4 regions of the Marinobacter sp. RI1 genome follow, and region 3 is predicted to be linked to each of the others. Evidence: predicted binding sites of a transcription regulator. Region 3 holds the regulator's gene; each other region holds the start of a gene.
The links. Region 3 encodes sigma-54, which starts transcription at its own class of promoters, with help from an activator protein. Its sites were predicted from a motif close to ANTGGCATNNANNTTGCTNT; they were not measured.

Region 1 (5,662 bases), 1.7 Mb from region 3:
GGGGATGGACGATTATGAAGTCTCCGCCTGGAGCCTGCCGGGCGCTCAGAGCCGGCATAACCTGAATTACTGGACCTTCGGGGATTATCTGGCCCTTGGGGCAGGCGGCCATGGCAAGGTGAGCCTTGCCGACGGACGCATCCTGCGATACTGGAAGACCAGGCAGCCCGACGCATATCTCAACCGGATCGGCTCCCGCACCGCTGGCAGTGAAGCCATAGAGCCGGAAGACCGGCCCCTGGAATTCATGATGAATGCGTTGAGACTAAAAAGCGGCACCGACGAAAGACTGTACGGTGAGCATACAGGTTTACCACTGTCGTCCATTGCGGTAAAACTTGAGCAGTTACGAAATGAAAACCTGATCGTCCCCGACCGTCTGCAGGCGACGGCAAAGGGGCAAAGATACCTGAACAGCCTGCTGGAGCACTTTCTCTGATGGACTCAGCCCAGCGCCCACCGCTTATTCCCATGCGCCCGATGAAGCTGCCCATGAAGGTTTCCCTGGTGGCTGCACTGGCACTGTGGCTGGTTCTGGTGGCGTTGAACCAGCCACTGCATACGTCCGCCGCGCCTCAGGGGATTGTCAGTTTACAGCTGGCCGGTACCGCCGAGCAGACTCACGCCATTCTGCGCAGCTGGCGTGACGGCAATCTCGCCATGGCACGGCTATCACTGTGGCTCGACTTTGTGTTCATCGTGGTCTATCTGGCCGCGCTGCTTCAATTAACCCGCCACTTCACCCGGGACAGACCGGGTATCCGGGAACGGATGGTCGCCCGCTGGGTGCGCGCCCTTTTTGTCATCGCAGGCATCAGCGATGTAGCGGAAAACATTGTTCTGCTTAATAACTTCAATCCGCCTTCAGACTCCCTGAGCCTGACCGCCACCATTCTGGCGCTGGTGAAATTCACCGGCCTGATACTTGGCATGGCGGGCCTCGTGGTCATCCGTGCTTCCCGCCGCAGGCCCCTGACTCACTCCCACTGAACTCAGTTGGTGCGATAAAACAACAAATCCCATACTCCGTGGCCAAGACTTTCGCCACGCTTCTCGAACTTGGTGATCGGGCGGTCATCAGGCTTGGGCGAATAACCACCTTGCTCCTGGGTATTGGCAAAGCCTTCTGACGCACTCATCACTTCCAGCATATGCTCAGCGTAGTTCTCCCAGTCAGTGGCCAGGTGCAGAATACCGCCCACCCGGAGTTTATGGCGGATGCGCTGTACAAATTCCGGCTGGATCAAGCGGCGCTTGTGATGCTTTTTCTTGTGCCACGGGTCCGGAAAGAACACCATCACCCGATCCAGACAGGCATCCGGCAGACACAGGTCAATCACATCATTGGCATCAATGCTGTATACCCGCACATTCTCAAGACCACGCGATTCCACTTCTTTCAACAAGGCGCCGACGCCAGGCAGGTGCACTTCCACGCCGATAAAATCCTGCTCGGGTGCAGCTTCGGCCATATCGGCAAGGGATTTGCCCATCCCGAAACCGATCTCCAGGTTGAGCATGTTATCGCGGCCAAACACCTCACGGGGGTCGATCATGCCATTGTCACGGCTCAGTCCGTACTTGGCCCAGTTGCGATCGAAGGCCTTCTTCTGACCTTCGGTCATCCGCCCCTGGCGCAGTACAAAGCTGCGAACACCGCGGCGTGTGGTGACCGGATTCGTATCCTGAGTCTCGTTCTGGTCAGTCATTCTGTGTCCTCAAGCTTCAAAGCGGATCTCATGGAATAAACCTGGCACACAGTTTACCAGAGTCAGCAGCTTCAGGCGGAGACAACCGACCCCTGGCCAGCCTGACGGTCGAGTTGACGGTAACCCAGCGCCTCCATCAGGTGTGACTGGCTCAGGTGTTCAGCACCCTCCAGATCCGCCAGGGTGCGGGCCAGTCGTAATATTCGATGGAGCGCCCGGGCCGACAACCCCAGTCGCTCCATGGCCCGGGTCAACAACCGCTCACTGGCGGCATCCAGCCGGCAAGCCTGATCCAGCAACGCTCCCGAGAGGGCCGAGTTGAGCATCCCACGAGCCTCCTGCCGGGCCCTGGCAGCCAGAACCCTGGCCCTGACACTGGCGCTACTCTCACCGGACACCCCGGAACCGAGCAAGACCTCTCCGGACTGCACCGGAACTTCCACATGCAGATCGAACCGATCCAGCAACGGCCCCGAGATCTTTGCCCGATAACGCATCACCTGTGCCGGCGTGCACTGGCACTCGATATTGGGGTGACCACTGTAACCACATGGGCATGGGTTCATGGCGGCCACGACCTGAAATCGCGCTGGGAAGGTGACCTGCCGCGCCGCCCGGCTGATGGAGATTTCGCCTGTTTCCATAGGTTCCCGCAGCACTTCCAGGACCCGCCGTTCAAACTCCGGCAGTTCATCCAGAAACAACACCCCCCGGTGCGCCAGAGAGATCTCGCCCGGGCGAGGACTGCTGCCACCGCCCACCAGCGCCACTGCAGACGCCGTGTGATGAGGCGCCCTGAATGGTGGCTGACGCCAGCCACCTGGCTTTAGCGGCTGGCCCGCAACGGAATGCACGCTGGCCACCTCCATGGCTGCCTCATCTGGCAAACCTGGCAGAATGCCCGGTAACCGGCTCGCCAGCATACTTTTACCGGTTCCGGGAGGGCCGAAAAACAGCAGATTGTGACCGCCAGCTGCGGCCACCTCCAGCGCCCGACGGGGCACTTGCTGGCCTCGCACCTCTGAGAGATCGGCCACAGACACCGCTGCGGCACCGTCTCCCGGCGTTTCAGATCGAGGAACAGGAACCAGTCTGGCACGGCCCGCCAGATGCTCACATACTGTCAGCAGATGGCTGGCGGCAAGCACATCATCACGGCTGGCAAGGGCAGCTTCCTCGGCGTTGTCCTGAGGTAGCAACAGCGAACGGCCTGCTTCGCGAGCCGCCAGTACCGCGGGCAATATCCCCTTGAGGGGCCGAAGCGCACCATCCAGGGACAGCTCTCCGAGAAACTCGTGGCTTTCGAGGCTTTCGGGGGGAATCTGGCCGGAGGCTGCCAGGATGCCCAGGGCAATGGGCAAATCAAAACGGCCACCTTCTTTGGGCAGGTCAGCAGGCGCGAGATTGATGGTGATTCTACGGGCGGGGAATTCGAAACCGGCATTCAGCAGTGCACTGCGAACCCGATCCTTGCTTTCCCTCACTCCGGTTTCCGGCAGCCCGACGATGGATAATGCCGGCAGGCCACCAGACAGGTGCACCTCAACGGTAACCGGGGGAGCAGACACGCCAATGCTGGCGCGCGAATGGACAATAGCGAGCATGACAACCTTCCATGGCACAGAACAATCAGTCGTTGCGGGCAGCGACCCTGCCGCCCGGGCAAACCATCAGGAACTCTGGCGTTGCTCCAGTTCGGCAACACGTTTTTCCAGGGCCTCAACCTTTTCACGGGTTTTCATCAGGACCGCCTGCTGGGCATCAAATTCTTCCCGGGTCACCAGCTCCAGCCGGGACAGAACCGACATCACCGTGGCCCGGGCCTGGGTTTCAAAATCTTCCCGTGCTGCCCGAGCCATATCGGGAACAAACTGGCCAAACTGACCCTGCAACTGAGAAAAAATTTCCTGGGGCCCTTTCATCAATCACCTCTCGTATCGGTTTTTCGGCGATATCAGACTATTTTCCGTGTCGCCGGGGTGTTTGCGGGAGTGTATCACACCCTACCCCCTGCCATACTGTACCCGGTCGGCATTATAATGGCCGCGGCCGATGGCTCGACTGCGCTGTTTTGAGACAATCGCAGGCGCAATGCACCAAAACAGTGCATCAAGCTGCGCCATTTCGGCACAGACAATAATTAAGAGTTTGTTTTAAAAGCTATTTTTTGCGTTGGCATACCCGATGCTAAAGCCCTCGTACGCAATCCGCACAATTGATGTGCGAGGTGGCAGCATCCCGAACTCAACAACCGGCCGACGGGCCCTCACTGTTGGGACGGCTTTACCAAGGAGAAAGCAATGAAACTTGTGACAGCGATCATCAAGCCTTTCAAATTGGATGATGTCCGTGAGGCACTATCCGAGATTGGCGTACAAGGCGTAACCGTCACTGAAGTCAAAGGCTTCGGTCGGCAGAAAGGCCACACAGAGCTCTATCGTGGCGCGGAATACGTGGTGGATTTCCTGCCCAAGGTCAAAGTGGAGATCGCCATTGGCGACAACCTGCTGGACCAGGTCATCGAAGCCATCACCAAGGCAGCCAATACCGGCAAGATCGGCGACGGCAAAATATTCGTGACTGAACTGGAACAGGCTATCCGGATCCGGACAGGCGAAACCGGCGAAGAAGCGGTCTGATCCAGAACTGACACCTAGCCAACGCAAAAAACTTATAACCTGAAGAGCCTTGTGCGGAGGGCTTCCTATGGAAAGCAATCTCTTTCACCTGCAGTATGCAATAGATACCTTTTATTTTCTCGTGTGTGGCGCATTAGTCATGTGGATGGCCGCAGGCTTTGCCATGCTCGAGTCCGGCCTGGTGCGTGCTAAAAACACCACCGAAATCCTGACCAAGAACGTCGCGCTCTTTGCCGTGGCCTGCACCATGTACCTGGTGTGCGGTTACGCCATCATGTACGGCGGTAACGTCTTCCTCTCCGGCATCGCCGATGTGGACGTGGACGGCGTACTGGGTGACTTCGCCACCCGTGAAGACGGCTTCACCGGCGGCTCCATCTACTCAGCGGCCTCTGACTTCTTCTTCCAGGTCGTGTTCGTGGCCACCGCCATGTCCATCGTGTCCGGCGCGGTTGCCGAGCGCATGAAGCTGTGGGCGTTCCTGGTATTCGCGGTCTTCATGACTGGCTTTATCTACCCGCTGGAAGGCGCGTGGACCTGGGGTGGCGCCGATGTGTTCGGTATGTACAACCTCGGTGATCTTGGCTTCAGTGACTTCGCCGGCTCCGGCATCGTACACATGGCAGGTGCCGCTGCGGCCCTGGCTGGTGTATTGCTGCTTGGCCCGCGTAAAGGCAAATACGGCCCCAACGGTGAAATCCGTGCCTTCCCGGGCGCCAACATGCCGCTGGCCGCTCTGGGTACCTTCATCCTGTGGATGGGCTGGTTCGGTTTCAACGGTGGTTCTGTACTGAAACTCGGCGACGTCGCCAGTGCCAACTCCGTGGCCATGGTGTTCCTGAACACCAACGCAGCCGCTGCCGGTGGCGCTATTGCCGCCCTGATCACCGCTCGCCTGATGTTTGGCAAGGCTGACCTGACCATGCTGCTGAACGGTGCGATCGCCGGTCTGGTGGTAATCACCGCCGAGCCATCCACCCCGAGCGCGCTGACAGCCACTATCTGGGGCGCCCTGGGCGGCATCCTGGTGGTACTGAGCATCGTCACTCTGGACAAGCTGCGCATCGACGACCCGGTCGGCGCCATCTCTGCCCACGGTGTCTGTGGTCTGCTGGGCCTGCTGCTGGTACCGGTTACCAACGGCGATGTCAGCTTCAGCGGCCAGATCATCGGCGCCCTGACCATCTTCATCTGGGTATTCGTAGCCAGCCTGGTCGTCTGGGGTATCCTGAAGGCTGTCATGGGCATCCGTGTGACCGAAGAGGAAGAGTACGAAGGTGTCGACCTCTCCGAATGCGGTATGGAAGCCTATCC
Region 2 (5,662 bases), 1.6 Mb from region 3:
AACTGGTCGAATCCGATCTGCACCGCTACGCTGCATGGAAGGAGCTTCACTCATCATAGGATGAGGGACCAACCGGGCATTGATTAATAATCAACCAGGGAGTATTCTCCCGCCCCCTTAATCGTCACCTGCACAGTTCTGGAGTTACTGTGGATTTCGCCACCCTTATCGGCCTCGTCGGCGCCATTCTTCTGATTTCTTCGGCCATTATACTGGGCGCATCGCCAGGCATGTTCATCAATCCGCCATCCCTGCTGATTGTGATTGGCGGTACCTTGCTGGTAGTACTGGCCAAGTTCAGTCTTGCCCAGTTTTTTGATGCCTTCAAGGTGGCAGCCCGAGCGTTCAAATTCAAACTGCCCGAAACTCAGGCCAGCATCGAAGAACTGGTGGAGATTGCCAGCATCGCTCGAAAAGAGGGCGTTCTTGGTATCGAAGGGAGGGAGGTCAGTAGTCCATTCCTGGGCCAGGGTATTCAGATGCTGGTGGACGGACAGGACGGCAACACCATCAAGCAGCTCCTCAACAAGGAACGCCTGATGACACTGGAACACAACCGGTCGGGCGCAAAAGTGTTCACCGCCATGGCAGATGTGGCTCCGGCCATGGGTATGATTGGCACGCTGATTGGCCTGGTGCAGATGCTGTCCAACATGGAAGATCCCAAGTCCATCGGGCCGGCCATGGCCGTAGCCCTGCTGACCACGCTCTACGGCGCCATGATCGCCACAATGATCGCTACCCCCATTGCCGACAAGCTGTCCCTGCGCATGACGGAGGAGGCCCGCATGCAATCGCTCTATATTGATGCCCTCGTCGCCATCCAGGAAGGCACCAACCCGCGCATTATCGAGCAGATGCTGTCCAGCTATCTTTCGCCCAAAGAGCGGGCCAGAAACGGCGATGCGGAAACGGCAGGCGGTTAAACATGGATGATTTGCCAGAAGAGGAAAAGCCCGGGATTCCTGCGTGGGTTGTCACATTTGCCGACCTGATGTCGCTGCTGATGTGCTTTTTCGTATTGCTCCTGTCGTTTTCGGAAATTGACGCCCAGAAGTTCAAACAGATCGCCGGTGAACTCTCCAAGGCCTTCGGGGTGCAGCGGGAAGTGCCTGCGCTTGAGATCCCTCAGGGAACCAGCCCGATCTTCGACAAGTTTTCGCCGGCGCCGCCAGAGCCCACTGTGGTCAATGAAGTCAAACAGACCACCACCGACGTACAGCCCGAAATCCAGACTCTGAAAAGCCCCGAAGAGAAAGCCATTGAGGAATCCATCCAGGAACAGATGGACGCCAACATGGCCCGGATTCTTGAAGTGCTGGAACCGGCGATTCTGGATGGCCGGATCAACGTCTCGGAAGATCAGCGCCGCATCATCATTCGCATTGAGGAGAAGGGCTCGTTTGCCTCAGGTTCAGCCCAACTGACCTGGGAATTCGAAGGCCTGCTTCTGGATATGGCGGAGGTTCTGGCCGACATGCCCGGCGACCTCGCCATTGAAGGCCATACCGATAACGTGCCCATCCGCACCGAACGTTTCTACAGTAACTGGGACCTGTCCGCAGCCCGTGCCGCCGCAGTGGCTAATGTTCTGCTGGCTCGGGAGCAGGTGACTCCGGACCGCATCCGGGTGACCGGTCTGGCCGACACCGAACCACGGGTACCCAACACCTCGCCGGAAAACCGAGCCAAGAACCGGCGGGTTGAAATCGTTATCGATCTGTCAGAGCCCATGGAAGAGCAGGAACTGCGCCTTCGCGAGCTGATTCGTTCCGAAAGCGAGTCGCAAGAAGCCATTATTGGCATTGAGCCCGGTCGGGATACGCCCAGCGAGATTACCTGGTAGTAAAACCTTGCCTCGCGCCCTATCCAGATTGGTGCACAAGCCCTTGATGCGCACGCCTCTGGTGCACTTTGACGCAGATAAATACCTCCCTCGGCGCCCTCAGGTTCTCCAACCCCCCTGCAGTACTTGATATGCATTGTTTTGGAACAGCACTTGCTTAAGTCGCACCCCAACAATGCACAACGGCTCATCAGAAGCCGCGTAATCAAAACACTCAGGAGAAAAACCCGTGGATATCACGAGTGCCGTACACACCCTGACCGAGAGCGCCAACACGCTCTTCATTCTGATTGGCGCCATTATGGTGCTGGCCATGCACGCCGGCTTTGCGTTCCTGGAAGTGGGCACTGTTCGCCATAAAAATCAGGTAAATGCCCTGGTTAAAATCATGACCGACTTCGGCATATCCGCAGTCGCCTATTTTTTCATCGGCTACTACATCGCCTATGGCGGGCACTTTCTCAATGGCGCCGCCGAACTCACCTCCGCCAACGGCTATGAACTGGTCAAATTTTTCTTCCTGATGACCTTCGCCGCGGCCATTCCGGCGATCGTTTCCGGCGGTATCGCAGAGCGTGCCCGCTTCTACCCCATGCTGATTGCCTCGGGCCTGATCGTGGCCTTGGTCTATCCTTTCTTTGAGGGCCTGATCTGGAACGGGAACTTTGGTTTCCAGGCCTGGCTGGAGAACCAGTTTGGTGCGTCCTTCCATGATTTCGCCGGCTCCGTTGTGGTGCATGCTGTCGGTGGCTGGATTGCTCTCGCTGCGGTGCTGCTGCTCGGCGCCCGCACCGGTCGCTATCGCAACGGTCGGGTCGTGGCCTTTGCCCCTTCCAACATTCCGTTTCTCGCCCTCGGCGCCTGGATTCTGACCGTGGGCTGGTTCGGCTTTAACGTCATGTCGGCCCAGACTCTGGACGGCATCAGTGGCCTGGTCGCGGTCAACAGCCTGATGGCCATGGTGGGGGGTATTCTGGTTTCCATGCTGCTCGGCCGCAAAGACCCTGGCTTCATTCACAACGGTCCGCTGGCCGGACTGGTGGCGGTGTGCGCCGGCTCAGACCTGATGCACCCCGTCGGCGCCCTGATTACCGGGGGCGTGGCCGGCGCCATCTTTGTCTACCTGTTCGAGTGGGCACAGGCGAAAATCGAGCGGCTGGATGATGTTCTGGGTGTCTGGCCCTTGCATGGCGTATGCGGTGTCTGGGGCGCCATTGCCTGCGGTATCTTCGGCCAGGAAGCGCTCGGGGGCCTGGGTGGCGTCAGCCTGATGTCGCAGATTATTGGCTCGGTGGCCGGTGTGATCGTGGCCTTTGCCGGCGGGCTCATCGTTTACGGTGCCATCAAAACCATTAGCGGCCTGAGACTGACAGAGGAAGAAGAGTTCAACGGTGCCGACCTCAGCATTCACCGTATCGGTGCCAATGCCGTTGAGTGAGTTTCCGGGCCTTATTGTGCCTGGTAACCGGTAAGCTCCATGTAACCCACGCCGGAATGGCTTCCGGTGACGGAAACCGGGCTCTCCCAATACGGATAGAGCCCGGAATTCCGGTAATCCCCTGCCGGCGCGGAGACCTCAAGGTTCACGTCGAAAGCCGGAAGGGTTATCTGCCAACGGCGCGGATAACCGGCTGGCTGGCCCACAGAGGTCAGCCCGATCTGTTCCGGCCCCAGCGCCACCGGCTCGCCCGTGGCTGGAATCCAGGTACCCGAGCGGAATGCCTGTTGTGTTTCCCGCAACTGGAACAGCATCAGCTTGTCCCCCGAATCCAGATGCAGGGCAAACCAGTCCCAGCCCTGCTGTCCGGCTTTGAGAAACTGGCTGCTCCACTCCCGGTCGAACCACCCAGTGCCCGCCACCCTCAACGTGTCACCCTCAAGGGTAACCGTTCCCTCAATTTTCAGATCTACCAGGCTGAAGTACATGGAGCCTTCGCCACTGGCGGATTTGGCGCTGAAACCGTCGTCACCATGAGCCACAGGATCACCTTGCGGCTGCAACAACAGATCGTAGGACCAGTGTTCTGTAGCGACCGACAGCCGCCAGCCAACGTGTCCGCTCGCTGGCCTCAGGTGCCAGTGATCCAGCCAGACTGAAAAGGGTTGGGCGGTGGCCCCGGCATGCCCGACGTCACCCCTGGCCAGCTTTTCGGCAAAGCGGTGCTGACCGCTGTAGCTCACCGCTGCGTGAGCCATCCAGGCAGCCTCCAGAGGCCAAAGTGCCGGCTTCGGCGGTTCGGATTCAACGGACCTCGGGGTCAAGGCCTGCCGGAACTGCGTCCATTGCAGACCCAGCGGCCCGCCGTTTTCGGTTTCCAGATTCGCGGTGAGATACCACCATTCAATGCGGTGCTGGGGATGAGGGCCGAAATCGGCGGGGAAGGACAGCCGGTCTCCGGGCCCGGGCTGCAGGAACTGAATCTCATGCTCAGATTCCGCCACACCGGCAAGGCCTGCGAATCCGCTCGGCTCTTCTGCTCGATCACAGGCGGTGAGTAGCAGCGCCAGAAGTACGATAACGAAACGATTCATCGTTCCCCTCCCTGCAGCCCGTGTGCGGACTCCGGCGCCGAGGCCGGGCGACGCAGCTGCAGGCGCATCAGCAAGGCAATGCTGAGGCCGATGATCAGAGCCAACACGGCCAGCTCGATCCAGAACCCCGGGTACACCGCCATCGGCAGTGACCAGCCAAAAGCCAGCGGATTGATGCGCTGGACCAGAATCCAGGTGAGCCACACGCCAAGTGGCAGTGCACAAACCAATACCGCAAAAATCAGAGCCAGGGAGACCCGGGTGAGCTGAGTCGCGGCCTGGCGTTGGGGCATACCCCAGACGATCAGCAGGCGAAAATACCAGGCGCGGGTAGAGAGAAAGACCCACACCATCAGCAACAACGCGGCGGCGGCCAGAATCAGCGTGAGGGTAGTCATGGCCCGGGTCAGCAAGAAGGTCTGATCAAAAACATCAGTGGCCAGGGTCCGGATGGCCTGGTTATCCCTCACCGTCAGCTGAGGGGTATGCCAAAGCCGGGCCAGTTGCGCCTCAACCACTTTGATCTCTTCGATGCCCGCGCTTATCGACAGGCTTCGAAAGCGGGCTTCAAAGTCCTCGGGCAAGAGACTCGCCGGCACCAGCACCTCACCGGAGGGCCGCCCGTAATCCGGATAAACGGCCAGCACCGGAGCCTGTAACCGACGGGCGCCAAGCCTGACAATGAGACGGTCGCCTACTGCAAGCTGTTGCCTTCTGGCCAACTGCTCATTGACCATTAGCCCCTCACCCCGCGCCAACGCCTGCCAGGGCGTTTCTGTTTGCGCCAGCAGGCGCCAGTTTTGCACCAGGTGACTGACCGGCCCGAGCGCAAACACATCGACAGGCACCGGCTCCCTGCCTGATGCTGCCTGCACGTTGGCCCGCCCACGAATCACCTGATGCCACAATTCCGGGCTCACCAGCTCCGGCTTTGCCGCCAGCCAGCTTACGGCAGCGGTGATATCCGCCCCTTGCGGTACTTCAATGTAGTAATCCGCTTCCAGCCGTTGCCCCAGCCACTGATCAAAGGTGTCCTCGAACGTGGTTACCAGGGCATGAACCGCCAGCACCAGTGCCAAGGCAAACTGCAGGGCCACCAGCGGTAACGCCAGCCGACGCACCAGGACTGCGACTTCCTGTAGACGCCAGCGAATCAGCGGATCCCCGGTGTTACGGGCCAGCCAGCGGACAACCCCGGCAATCGCCAGCGGGGCCAGCCAACCGGCAGCGAGAAAAACCAGTGCCACCGCCAGGAACAGCCAGATCAGAGTTGGTGCCCACAGA
Region 3 (5,662 bases):
CTTCCAGCACATGCAGGGCCGTACTCTTGCCGGAACCGGATCGGCCACTGACGATAATCAGCTTCATGGGACTGTTTCTCCTTCAATCTGCCTGGCAGCCTGTCCAGATGTCAGGCTGATCTCAGTGATTACTCTCCGCCATACGCTGGTAAAGGGTCGCGGGATCTTCACTCTGGCGCAGCCGGGCGCAGAAAGTACTGTCATTGAAGCGCTCCGCCAGCTGGCTCAGTAACTCCAGGTGTTCACTGGTGGCTTCTTTGGGGACGATCAGGGCAAACACCAGATCTACCGGCTGGTTATCGATAGCATCAAAGTCTACCGGCTCCTCCAGAGTCATCAGCACGCCGATGACGCGGTCCAGGCCTTCCAGTCGGCAGTGGGGGATGGCAATACCCTCACCGATACCGGTGCTGCCCAGCCGTTCGCGGGAGACCAGATTGTTGAAGATCTGGGTGTCGCTGAGGATTTCATCCTGAAAGTGAATCCGTTCAGCGATGAACTCCAGCACACGTTTCTTGCTTGAGGCCGGCACCTTACAGAGGGTCAGTTCAGGGGCAAGAATATTGTCGATGGTCAGGGATGGCTCGCTCATGGATCGACTGCATGTCCGTAAAAAAAAGGCTGCGGCCGGTTAGCCCCGCCGCAGCTCGTTTCATGAAACACCCGGTAAGGTTCGCGCTTCAGCGACCGCCGTTACCGTGCATCCGGTCTACGTTCTTTTCCTTGTGCTTGAGGATCTGACGGTCCAGCTTGTCGACCAGAGCGTCGATTGCGGCGTACATGTCCTCATTTTCTGCCTTTGCGTGAATCTCACCACCAATCACGTGCAGCGTGGCTTCCGCCATCTGGCGCACCTTCTCGACCTCCAGGGTGACCTGGCAGTTACTGATGTGGTCGAAGTGACGCTCCAGCTTCTCGAACTTGGTGTTGACGTAATCCTTCAGAGCGGGAGTTAGTTCTACGTGATGGCCTGAAATGTTGAGTTGCATAGGCGTCTCCTGTTGTCATACTGCCGGCGTGCTTGCCGGCTTGCGTGCCAGTGCATCTTGCACCGGCGAAAGTTTAAACCAGGCGTTTTCGTTCGTTCGAGGGAGGAATATGCATGGCCTCCCGGTATTTGGCCACGGTACGCCGCGCCACGTTGATTCCCTGTTCCCCTAGCATGGCTGCAATTTTGCTATCGCTCAATGGCTTTTTCGGGGTTTCCTCGGCAATCAGCTTCTTGATCATCGCCCGGATGGCTGTAGACGAGCATTCGCCGCCCTCGGCGGTGCTGACGTGGCTGGAGAAAAAGTACTTCAGCTCAAAAATACCGCGGGGCGTGTGCATGTACTTCTGGGTGGTAACCCGGGAAATCGTGGACTCGTGCATTTCCACCGCCTGGGCAATGTCAGACAGGATCAGAGGCTTCATGGCTTCTTCGCCCTGATCCAGGAACCCTTGCTGGTGTTCAACGATGCGGGTGGCCACTTTCAGCAGGGTTTCATTCCGGCTTTGCAGGCTCTTGATAAACCATTTCGCTTCTTGCAGCTGGTCGCGCAGGTAGGTGTTATCGGCACTGCTGTCAGCCCGGCGGATCAGTGAAGCGTAGCTGGCATTCACCCGGATACGCGGAGCGATTTCCGGGTTGAGTTCAACCCGCCAGCGGCCTTCGTGTTTGCGTACGATAACGTCCGGGATAACGTAATCCGGTTCGGCCCGGTCCACGACATCGCCAGGGCGAGGGTTCAGGCTGGTGATCAGGGCCAGTACCTGTTTCAGCTGGTCTTCCTTGAGCCGGCTGCGGCGCAACAGCTGTGCGTAGTCCCGGTTGCCAAGCAGATGCAGGAACTGGGTAACCACCAGTCTCGCCTGGCGCAGCCAGGGGGTATCCGGTGGCAGCTGGTTGAGCTGAATCAGCAGGCATTCCTGGAGATCCCGAGCGAACACGCCGGGCGGGTCGAAGTGTTGCAGGCGGTGGAGTACCGCTTCCACTTCGTCCAGTTCCAACGGGTCTTCTTCGGTTTCGTCCAGCAGGCCTGCGTGAATGTCCTCAATGTCAGACGTCAGGTAGCCGCGCTCATCCACAGCATCCAGCAGCGCGTGGGCAATGGCCTGATCCCGCTCGCTCAGAGGCGTCAGGTTCAGCTGCCACTCGAGGTGATCCTGCAGGGTTTCGGTAGGCGAGTTCCGGGTTTCGAAATCCGATTCGTGCTCGTCTTCGCCTTTGCTGGCCGGAGCCGGGGCAGACTGGTAGATGTCGTCCCAGGCGGTATCCACTGGCAGATCATCGGGAATGTTGTCCGGAATATCGTTCTCGGACGACCAGTCCGGGCCGTTCTCGGTTTCGTCCCAGTCCGGGCTCGCGTCCTGGTGGCTGTCGTCCTGGTTGGCCTCAGAGCTGGAAGCTTCACTGTGCTCGTGCTCTTCGCGCTCGTCGCCTTCAGGGTGCTCATCGTCCTCTGAGGTTTCCAGCATGGGGTTGGACTCCAGCGCCTGCTGGATTTCCTGCTGGAGATCGAGGGTAGAAAGCTGTAGCAGGCGTATGGCCTGCTGCAGCTGGGGCGTCATGGTCAGACTCTGGCCCAGCTTAAGCTGTAATGAGGCTTTCATAACCATGGCTCAAGATCCATAACTCATGGGCATCCCGGTTGTTGCTTTGCCGGCGCACAGGCCGAAAAAAATGTTGTACGCTGGTTACTTGCCATTGTCTGTGAACAGTATAAGCAAGTTTTTTGCCGAGTTTACTTGCTACAGATCATCAAAACAATCAGACCTCGGATAAACCCTGTTTTATCAGGTCAGAGCCGGAACTCATCACCCAGATACACTTCTTTCACCTGCTGGTTTGCCAGAATGGCTTCGGCATTGCCGGAGGCGATGATGTGGCCGCCGGAAACGATGTAGGCATTCTCGCAGATGTCGAGGGTTTCCCGAACGTTATGGTCGGTAATCAACACGCCAATACCTTTATCCCGCAGGTGCCGGATAATGTGCTTGATGTCACTGACGGAGATAGGGTCTACGCCCGCGAAGGGTTCGTCCAGCAGGATAAACGCAGGCTCCATGGCCAGCGCCCGGGCGATTTCAACCCTGCGGCGTTCGCCGCCGGATAGCGCCATACCCACGCTGTCACGGATGTGAGTAATATGAAACTCTTCCAGCAACTCTTCCAGCTTGGCCTCCCGTTCCGCCCGACTCATGCCTTTGCGGGTTTCGAGGATGGCCATGATGTTGTCCCGCACGGTCAGTTTGCGAAACACGGAGGCCTCCTGGGGCAGGTAACCGATGCCCTTGCGGGCGCGCCCATGCATTGGCAGCGGGGTGATGTCCTGGGTGTCGATGGTGATCCGGCCGTGATCCGCAGGCACCAGGCCCACGATCATGTAGAAGCAGGTGGTCTTGCCGGCGCCGTTGGGGCCGAGCAGGCCGACAATCTCGCCGGAGCGAATTTCCAGAGAAACGTCCAGCACCACTTTTTTCTGCTTGTAGCTTTTTGCCAGATTACTGGCCCTGAGAACTGCCATCCGAACCTTTCCCGTCACTGGATTGAGCTGAATTACGAGGCTGAATCACCATTTCCACCCGGCCGGAGCCGCCGTCGGATGGCGTGCCGCCTTCCGCAGTAACAACGCGGCGAACGGTGTCGTAGTGGATGACGTCGCCCCGGAATACGTTGCCGTCTTGTTCAATAACGGCCTGGCGTTCAAAAATAACCAGGTTTTCATCGCCAGACCAGGTGATGTTCAGGGCCTTGGCATCGGTCGTGCCTTCGCCTTCCTGGCCGGGTTGCCGGTAATGGGCGGGGTTGCCGGCGGCTTCAATCCGGCTGACACCCTGTTGGTTGCGGTAAAGTACCACCCGATCCGCGTCCAGCCGGGTTTCGCCCTGAATCAGTTCGACAGCGCCGGTGTAAACGGCCGTTCCGGCGCTTTCATCCAGACGGGCCGAATCTGCACTGACCTTTATGGGGATATCGGAATCCAGGTTGAATGCCGATGCCGGGCCGGCCAGCAATGCCATGGCCAGAATCGCTGGCCGGCAGAAAGATCGTTTACCTGACGGTTTCATATTGTCCCTCTACCCGGGAGTTGAGTTCGAGAATGCGTTCGTTGATCCAGGCTTTCATACCGGTGGAGCGGGTGACGCCGAAAGGCTCGGTGATGGTCACCGGCTGGTCGGTGTAGACGGTGCCGTTGCTGTTGTCCAGGGTCAGTGCCTCGGTCTCCAGAACGGCTTCGCGGCCTTCGGACTGTCGGGTCAATTGGACGTTCCCCGTAAGTTCCAGCTTTTCATTGTTCTGCTGAAGGCTACCTTCATTGGACTCAATGAGCCAAGGGTCGGGGCTGCCCTCACTGAAAAGCCGGGCTATCGGCGTATCCAGATGAGCCGTGCCGGTTGCTTCAAACTGCTCAATTCTGGGGCTTTTGAGATCAATCTGGAGGTTCCCTTGCTCATCCCAGGCGCGGTATTGGCCGCCGATCACAAAGCCGTCGGGCTCTGCGGGCCCCCGTAGTTCGCTGGCGGCATTCCGCGAACTGACAGGCTCGTCACTTTGCCACAGCAGAAAAACGGTTGCTGTTACGGTGGCGGCAAGGGCCAGGGCTGTAATCCGCCGTTTGCCACGATCGCCGAAAAGCCGCTCGGTGATCATGCTGGCTCGTCCAGATAGGGGGCAAGAGTGTTGTCCAGGTGCCCTTGCGCCCAGAGCAGGAGATCGCAGGCCTCGCGCACAGCGCCCTGTCCACCGGGGCTGCGGGTACAGTAGTCGGCGTGTTGCTGAACCAGCCAGTAGCCGTTGGGTACCGTGATGCCAAGGCCGGCAAAACGCAGCGCGGGTAGGTCGGGCAGGTCGTCGCCCATGTAGGCAATCTGCTCCGGCGCAAGGTTCATATTCCGGATCAATTCCAGCAATGCGATTTTTTTGTCTTCGCGACCCTGCATCAGGTGCGGGATGCCCAAGTCCGACATTCGTCTTTCCGTAAGAGGAGAGCGTCGTCCGGTAATCACCGCCACGGTGATGCCTGCCTGCATCAGTTGTTTCAGGCCCAGGCCGTCAAGAATGTTGAAGGCCTTGAGTTCATCGCCGCTGGCACTGAAATAGAGGCGGCCATCGCTCATGATGCCGTCCACGTCCAGGGCGATCAGGCGAATGTCCGAGGCTTTGGCCTTCAGGGCTGCGTCCCAGTGGGTTTGTAACGGATGCGCTGTCTGAGTCATCAAATCACTCCGGCCCGGAGCAGGTCGTGCATATTAATGGCGCCCACCAGGGTGCCGTTTGCGTCGGTAACCGGCAAGGCGTTGATCTTCATTTCTTCCATGATATTCAAGGCTTCTGCCGCCAGGTGGTCTGCCCGGATGGTTTTGCCGTTGCGGGTCATCACGTCCTGGATGGGGGTAGTGTGCACATCCACAGATTTGTCCAGGGTCCGGCGCAGGTCGCCGTCGGTGAAGATGCCCGTCAGGGTGCCGGCGGCATTTACGACCGTGGTCATGCCCAGGCCCTTGCGGGTTATTTCCAGCAGTGCTCCGCTCAGGGTTGTGCCCTCGGCAACCTGAGGAATCTGGTCACCGGTGTGCATGATGTCGGATACCCGTAGCAGCAGGCGGCGTCCAAGGCTGCCGCCAGGGTGGGAGAACGCGAAATCCTCGGCGCTGAATCCCCGGGCTTCAAGCAGCGCCA
Region 4 (5,662 bases), 480 kb from region 3:
ATTCGCCGGCGGGCCGTCAGCACCGTTCGGATCACCGCTTGGATCCTTAGGCACCCAGTCGGTGATAATCAACTCACCGTTCGGATCACCGTTGATGGATTCCAGCTGGCCATCCTGGTCAAACAAGGCAGTGTATGGCGTCTGGTCGGTACCACCCACCAGTTCACCGTCAATCTGGAGGTAGATAGACCACTGGCTCTGACCCACCCCGTTACCCGGAGATGGCTCTTTTACATAGAACTGGGTCAATTCGTGGGAATTGCCCAGGCTGTCAAAAATGGTGGTCGACGTTGCGTGGTTGTAAGTACGCTGGTCGATGGGATTGAATTCGTTGGTTACGGTAAACGGTGTCGCATTGAAGGCGACTTCAAACGCGTTGCTACCTGAATCAGTGGTCACCTGCTCAACATTGCGATCGGTGGTAACGAACACCTCACCGTCATATTGCTGGTTGTTGGTGAGCGGAGTACCTGTGGGAGCATCGCCGTAGGCTACCTCCAGCGGCTGCCCACCACTGTGGATGATTCGCAAAACATCGGGGGTTGAGGGGTCTTCGTCATCATCGACAACCGAGGCCGAGATCGCATTGTCGCTGGTGTCGTTAATGGCTTCCGCCACATCTTCCAGGGAGGATACATTTTCCAGATTCAGCGGGATCGGTGCAGATCCGTCTATCCGGATTTCAAGCCGGAAATTGGTGGCGCTGCTCACATCGCTATCGGTCAAACCGGTCAGGGAAGCTGCGGTTCTGGCAGTGGCCGTTACTCCCGGCGCAGCATTAATGGCAATGGCAGCATCACTTGCAGAAGCCGTGGCATCAATCTGCGGTACCGTGTAATCACTGGTGCCGTCGGAGTAGCCGAAGGTAAAGCCGGAACCTTGAAGATCTGCAAGCGCGATCGGATCAAAATCCCGGATGCGACGCTCAAGCACAGTCTCTCGGGAATCCAGATTCAGATCGGTCTGGAGATTCGTTGTGCGACGGGGCGCCAGGTTGTCGGTTTCAATCTGAAGGTCACCACGGATGCCAGACAGGTTGCCATCATCATCAGCGGTATAACCCTGCACCCTCATATTCTGGTTATTAACAACATAGCCTTCTTTATCAATCCCGAACTGGCCAGCCCGGGAGTAACGGATTTCACCGCCATTATTCAGAATAAAGAAGCCATCACCACTGATAGCCATATCCAGGCCGTTATCGGTAAAGCTGATATTGCCCTGACCGAATGACTGCTTTACGTCCTGCACCCGCACGCCATCGCCAATCGGATTGGTACCGGCACTCAGGAAACCACTGGCGTACAAATCACCGAACTGTACCTTGCTGCTTTTGAAGCCGACGGTACTGGCGTTGGCGATGTTGTTACCGGTGACATCCAGATCCACCGAAGCGGCGCGCAGACCACTCAAACCTGTGTTAAATGCCATGACTTATACCTCCTGGTCTGACACCGGATCAGTTGATTTGTTTGACTTCAGACAGCGGAATGGAGCCCATTCCGGCCAGATTCAGAGTAATGGAACCACCCTGCCCCAACGACACACTGTCGACATTGGCGCTCACCATGGTCGCCAACTGCTCCGATCCGGAGGGATAGGAGCCCTGCGCCACAATCGAGTAGGGGCCGGGCGGCAAAGGATTGCCGTTGCCGTCCTGCCCATCCCACTGGAACGACACCACACCAGCCTGGCTGCTGCCCATATCAATCTGGCGAACTAACTCACCGCTTTGATTCATGACCGACAGTCGCAGCCCACCCGTGGAAGCCGGCACCTGAATGGTGCCAGTTATCTCGCCTTCGCTACCCAGAATGCCCACACTGGAGGGTGCCAGAACGGTTTTGCCTACCATCGCCGAGGCCTGCAAGGCCTGGCTGGACCGGAACTGACCAACCACATCGTCGACACTGCCCGACAGATTCTGCATTTCTTCCAGTGAACTGAACTGGGCCAACTGGGCGATAAAATCGCCGTTGTCCTGCGGCTCCAGTGGGTTCTGATTCTTGAGCTGCGCCAGCATCAGCTCCATAAACGCGTCTTTACCCAGCTCGTTGCCACCAGGGGTCTTGCCCTCCTGGTTCAGTTGGTACTGGCTCAGCACGTCTGAGGCGGCTGCGGAATTCACTGCACTCATGGCTTAATCCTCACTTGTTACTGCTGACCCAGTGTCAGAATTCGCTGCATCATGGATTTGGCGGTGTTCATGACATCCACATTCATCTGAAAACTGCGGGACGACGACATCATGTCCGCCATTTCCTCAACCACGTTCACGTTGGGGTAATAAACGTACCCTTCCTCGTTCGCGGCAGGGTGATTCGGCTCATAGCGCATCTGCAGTTCTGCATCGCTCTCGACAATCCCCTCAACGCGAACACCTGCCCCGGCCCCCTCTTCGGAACCCATACCAAATCCCTGCTGATCAGGGTTCAGCATGGCCTGCTGAATAGCGGCAAACACCGGTTTGCGGGCACGGTACGTTGTATCCGTGCTCGAACTGGCGGTTTCTGCGTTGGCAATGTTAGACGCGGTGGTGTTGAGCCGCAGTGACTGTGCGGTCATGCCGGAACCGGCGATGTCGAAAATGTTACCCAGTGACATGACAATCTCCTTAAATCTCGTACGGACTGCGGCTTATTCGCCCTTCAGCGCCTTGGTCAGGCCGGAAAACCGACTACTCAGGAACTGGAAGCTGGCCTGGTAATCCATGGCGTTGCGCATGAAACGGGTCTGCTCGGCCTGCGCATCCACGGTATTGCCATCAATTGATGGCTGGTGCGGGGTACGGTACAGCAGCTCGCCGTCAGCGCCAGGGCTGGAGGTGTCCATATGGCCACTGTGGGTCGTGGTCATACCAAAGCCCGTCATGGAATCCTGCGCCTTCTGCATCATCGCCTGGAAATCCACGTCGCGGGCTTTGTAGCCCGGGGTGTCGGCATTTGCCAGGTTGTTCGCCAGCACTTCGGCCCGCTTGACCCGCGCCTGCAGCGCGTGCTCATGAATACCAAGCGCTTTGTCGAATGTAATAGCCATTACTGCCTCCAGATCTTTGCACCGACCAGGCTGAACCTGTGAACTTGCCGGTTTTGCGTTCTGAAGTGATTAAAGCAAGCAGAGTGCCAGAATTGAAAAAGCCCGCTGTAATGCGGGCTTCGAAGAGGGCTGTCTAATAAATGAGCGGCAAATTCCGGTTAAACGCAACGAGGGCGGCAACGGGTTTCCCCAGGCGGAGTTGCCGCTGATCGAGGCTCAGACTTGCCAAGGGGAAGTGCGCCCTGGCGCGGCCCACCTTGAGACATACTCTTTGGTATCGGGCCGGGGCACCGATGGTTTCTCACTGGCAACGGTACCGGTATAGAGGAAACCGACAATGGACTCGCCCGGCAGCAGCCCAAGACCGTCATGCAGCGACGAATGATAAGCCACAGGCCCGGTTCGCCACATGGCGCCGTAGCCGGCATCATTCAGCGCCAGGGAGATAAAACTCATACCAGCCGCTGCCGACATTACCTGCTCCACCTCCGGCACCTTCGGATGATGACGGGGCGACGCAATACCGACAATAATCATGGGTGCACGAGCCGGAGCATTCCGGGCCTTCTCACGCTCCTTATCAGAAGCCTCCGGCGGGCAGCATTCAGCAAACAGGTCGCCCAGAGCTGCCAGGCCTTCCCCCTCTACCACGAGATAACGCCAGGGCCTCAACAACGCATGATCCGGGGCCCGGGCCGCGCACCGGAAGGCCTGATCAACCACTGACACCGGTGGTGCCGGTGCCTGCAAACGGGGCTCCGAAGCACGATCCAGAATAAAACGGGTTATCGAACTCATACAGTCTCGCTGTTGATTGGTTGCATGATTTTCGGTTGGGCCGGAAGCGGCCCCGATGAATTGTGAGTTCTACGTAATGCTGTTAATCTTTAGTCGTAGTTCAAACCAACAATTATAAAGAACCGGCAACACACAATGAGCGACCAGCGGGCATTTCGCAACTTTGCAGAATTCTACCCGGACCACCTGGATGATCACAGCGGCGCTGACTGCCTCCGCTTTCATTTTATTGAGTGCAAGCTTGCTCTGAGTGTTGTCTTATGGGCTGTTTATCGCCTTATGGGAGACTGGGGAATGTTTCGCGACATACTTATCGGAAGGATCCGGTTCTGAAAATGATGAGCGCACCCGCTGAATTACGCAGCGTAACCGGCAATACCGGCAAGCTGGGGCAAGGCGACATCTACGACCACACGGTGGCGATTCCACCGATGCCCGATTACAACGGTCGGATACTGGCCTACACCGCCACTGCCGCCATTATTGTCACGGGTGTCCTTCAGGGTGTGTTTCCCCAATTGCTTCTCTGGATGGTGGCTGGCGCTCTGATCTGGCCTCATCTCGCGCACGTGCTTACACGGCGAACCTTCCTGCGACGTTCAGCCCGGATTCGGCAAAAAATGCTGTTCCTCGACTGCATAATCGGAGGCAGCTTTATTGGCTTGATCGGATTGATCGCCATTCCGTCGGTATCGGTTGTCCTGATGCTGATGTTCAGCTGTCTGATCGTGGGCGGCGTCAGGCAATGGTTGTTCGGTACAGCGCTCATGTCTGCCGCCATGGCCGCCACAGTGGCGGCAACCGGCACCGCCGCCGATCTGGAAGCCCCCCTGCTCACCAGCATCGTCGCCATCTTGGCCACAGGCACGTACATCTGCGTCACCGCCTATTACTCACACCAGCAGGCCCGGGCCCTGCTGCTGGCAAAGACCCAGATTCAGAACCAGCGGGAACAGTCCATCGCCCTGTCCCACAAGCTCTCGAAATACCTGTCGCCTCAGGTCTGGCAGTCCATCTTTACCGGGGAACGGGATGTTCGGCTTGAAACCCAGCGCAAGAAACTGGCAGTGTTCTTCTCAGACATAAAAGGCTTTACTGAACTGTCGGAGGAGATGGAACCGGAAGCCCTTACCGAGCTTCTGAATCACTACTTCAACGAGATGTCTGAGGTGGCCCTAAAATACGGCGGCACCATCGACAAGTTTGTTGGCGATTCCATCATGGTGTTCTTTGGCGACCCGACCAGCCGAGGACCGCGCGAGGACGCATTTGCCTGCGTGTCTATGGCCATCGAAATGCGCAAGCACATGAAGATCATGCGTCAAAAGTGGCGAAGCCAGGGCATCAAGACGCCCCTGGAAATCCGCATGGGCATCAGTACCGGCTACACCACGGTTGGTAACTTCGGCGCCGAAAACAGGATGGATTACACCATTATCGGCAAGGAAGTGAACCTCGCCAGCCGACTGGAGTCCCTGGCGGAACCAGGCGAGATTCTGGTGTCGTATGAGACCTTCTCGCTGATCAAAGACCGCATTATGTGCCGGGACAAGGGCGAGATTACCGTAAAAGGCTTTGGCAAGCCGGTGCCCATCTACGAGGTGGTGGATTTCCGGCGCGACATGGGGCCTCACCGTAGCTTCCTGGAACACGAACACAGCGGCTTTGCCATGTACCTGGATTCCGATAAGGTCACCGAACGGGAGCGCAAAGCCATACTCAGCGCCCTTGAAGACGCAGCCGACCGACTGCGTCAGGAAGACGATACCGAATAGCCGAGCCTGCTACTGCCTAACCAGCCGCGGCCCCGGACCATCTTCAGCGCATG

Region 1: a site for sigma-54 is predicted at 3,881-3,900, ahead of glnK (P-II family nitrogen regulator). Genes of this name have one in related genera too.
Region 2: a site for sigma-54 is predicted at 1,987-2,006, ahead of ACAM27_RS01235 (ammonium transporter). Genes of this name have one in related genera too.
Region 4: a site for sigma-54 is predicted at 3,108-3,127, ahead of flgB (flagellar basal body rod protein FlgB). Genes of this name have one in related genera too.

The regions. Positions count from the first base shown of each region.
Region 1 covers NZ_AP031605.1:86,872-92,533, forward strand. Annotated here, with positions in the region: gene hemW (radical SAM family heme chaperone HemW) at 1-439, shown strand, start outside; gene ACAM27_RS00415 (hypothetical protein) at 439-990, shown strand; gene trmB (tRNA (guanosine(46)-N7)-methyltransferase TrmB) at 993-1,709, opposite strand; gene ACAM27_RS00425 (YifB family Mg chelatase-like AAA ATPase) at 1,781-3,313, opposite strand; gene ACAM27_RS00430 (accessory factor UbiK family protein) at 3,380-3,631, opposite strand; gene glnK (P-II family nitrogen regulator) at 4,010-4,348, shown strand; gene ACAM27_RS00440 (ammonium transporter) at 4,416-5,662, shown strand, end outside.
Region 2 covers NZ_AP031605.1:266,257-271,918, forward strand. Annotated here, with positions in the region: gene ACAM27_RS01220 (YkvA family protein) at 1-59, shown strand, start outside; gene pomA (flagellar motor protein PomA) at 150-926, shown strand; gene ACAM27_RS01230 (flagellar motor protein MotB) at 929-1,846, shown strand; gene ACAM27_RS01235 (ammonium transporter) at 2,076-3,284, shown strand; gene ACAM27_RS01240 (lipocalin-like domain-containing protein) at 3,296-4,378, opposite strand; gene ACAM27_RS01245 (FtsX-like permease family protein) at 4,375-5,662, opposite strand, start outside.
Region 3 covers NZ_AP031605.1:1,817,791-1,823,452, forward strand. Annotated here, with positions in the region: gene rapZ (RNase adapter RapZ) at 1-67, opposite strand, end outside; gene ptsN (PTS IIA-like nitrogen regulatory protein PtsN) at 122-592, opposite strand; gene hpf (ribosome hibernation promoting factor) at 681-989, opposite strand; gene ACAM27_RS08195 (RNA polymerase factor sigma-54) at 1,063-2,592, opposite strand; gene lptB (LPS export ABC transporter ATP-binding protein) at 2,781-3,506, opposite strand; gene lptA (lipopolysaccharide transport periplasmic protein LptA) at 3,484-4,050, opposite strand; gene lptC (LPS export ABC transporter periplasmic protein LptC) at 4,034-4,633, opposite strand; gene ACAM27_RS08215 (HAD family hydrolase) at 4,630-5,199, opposite strand; gene ACAM27_RS08220 (KpsF/GutQ family sugar-phosphate isomerase) at 5,199-5,662, opposite strand, start outside.
Region 4 covers NZ_AP031605.1:2,299,117-2,304,778, reverse strand. Annotated here, with positions in the region: gene ACAM27_RS10330 (flagellar hook protein FlgE) at 1-1,431, opposite strand, end outside; gene ACAM27_RS10325 (flagellar hook assembly protein FlgD) at 1,460-2,137, opposite strand; gene flgC (flagellar basal body rod protein FlgC) at 2,155-2,604, opposite strand; gene flgB (flagellar basal body rod protein FlgB) at 2,638-3,036, opposite strand; gene ACAM27_RS10310 (nitroreductase) at 3,253-3,834, opposite strand; gene ACAM27_RS10305 (adenylate/guanylate cyclase domain-containing protein) at 4,170-5,609, shown strand; gene queF (NADPH-dependent 7-cyano-7-deazaguanine reductase QueF) at 5,619-5,662, opposite strand, start outside.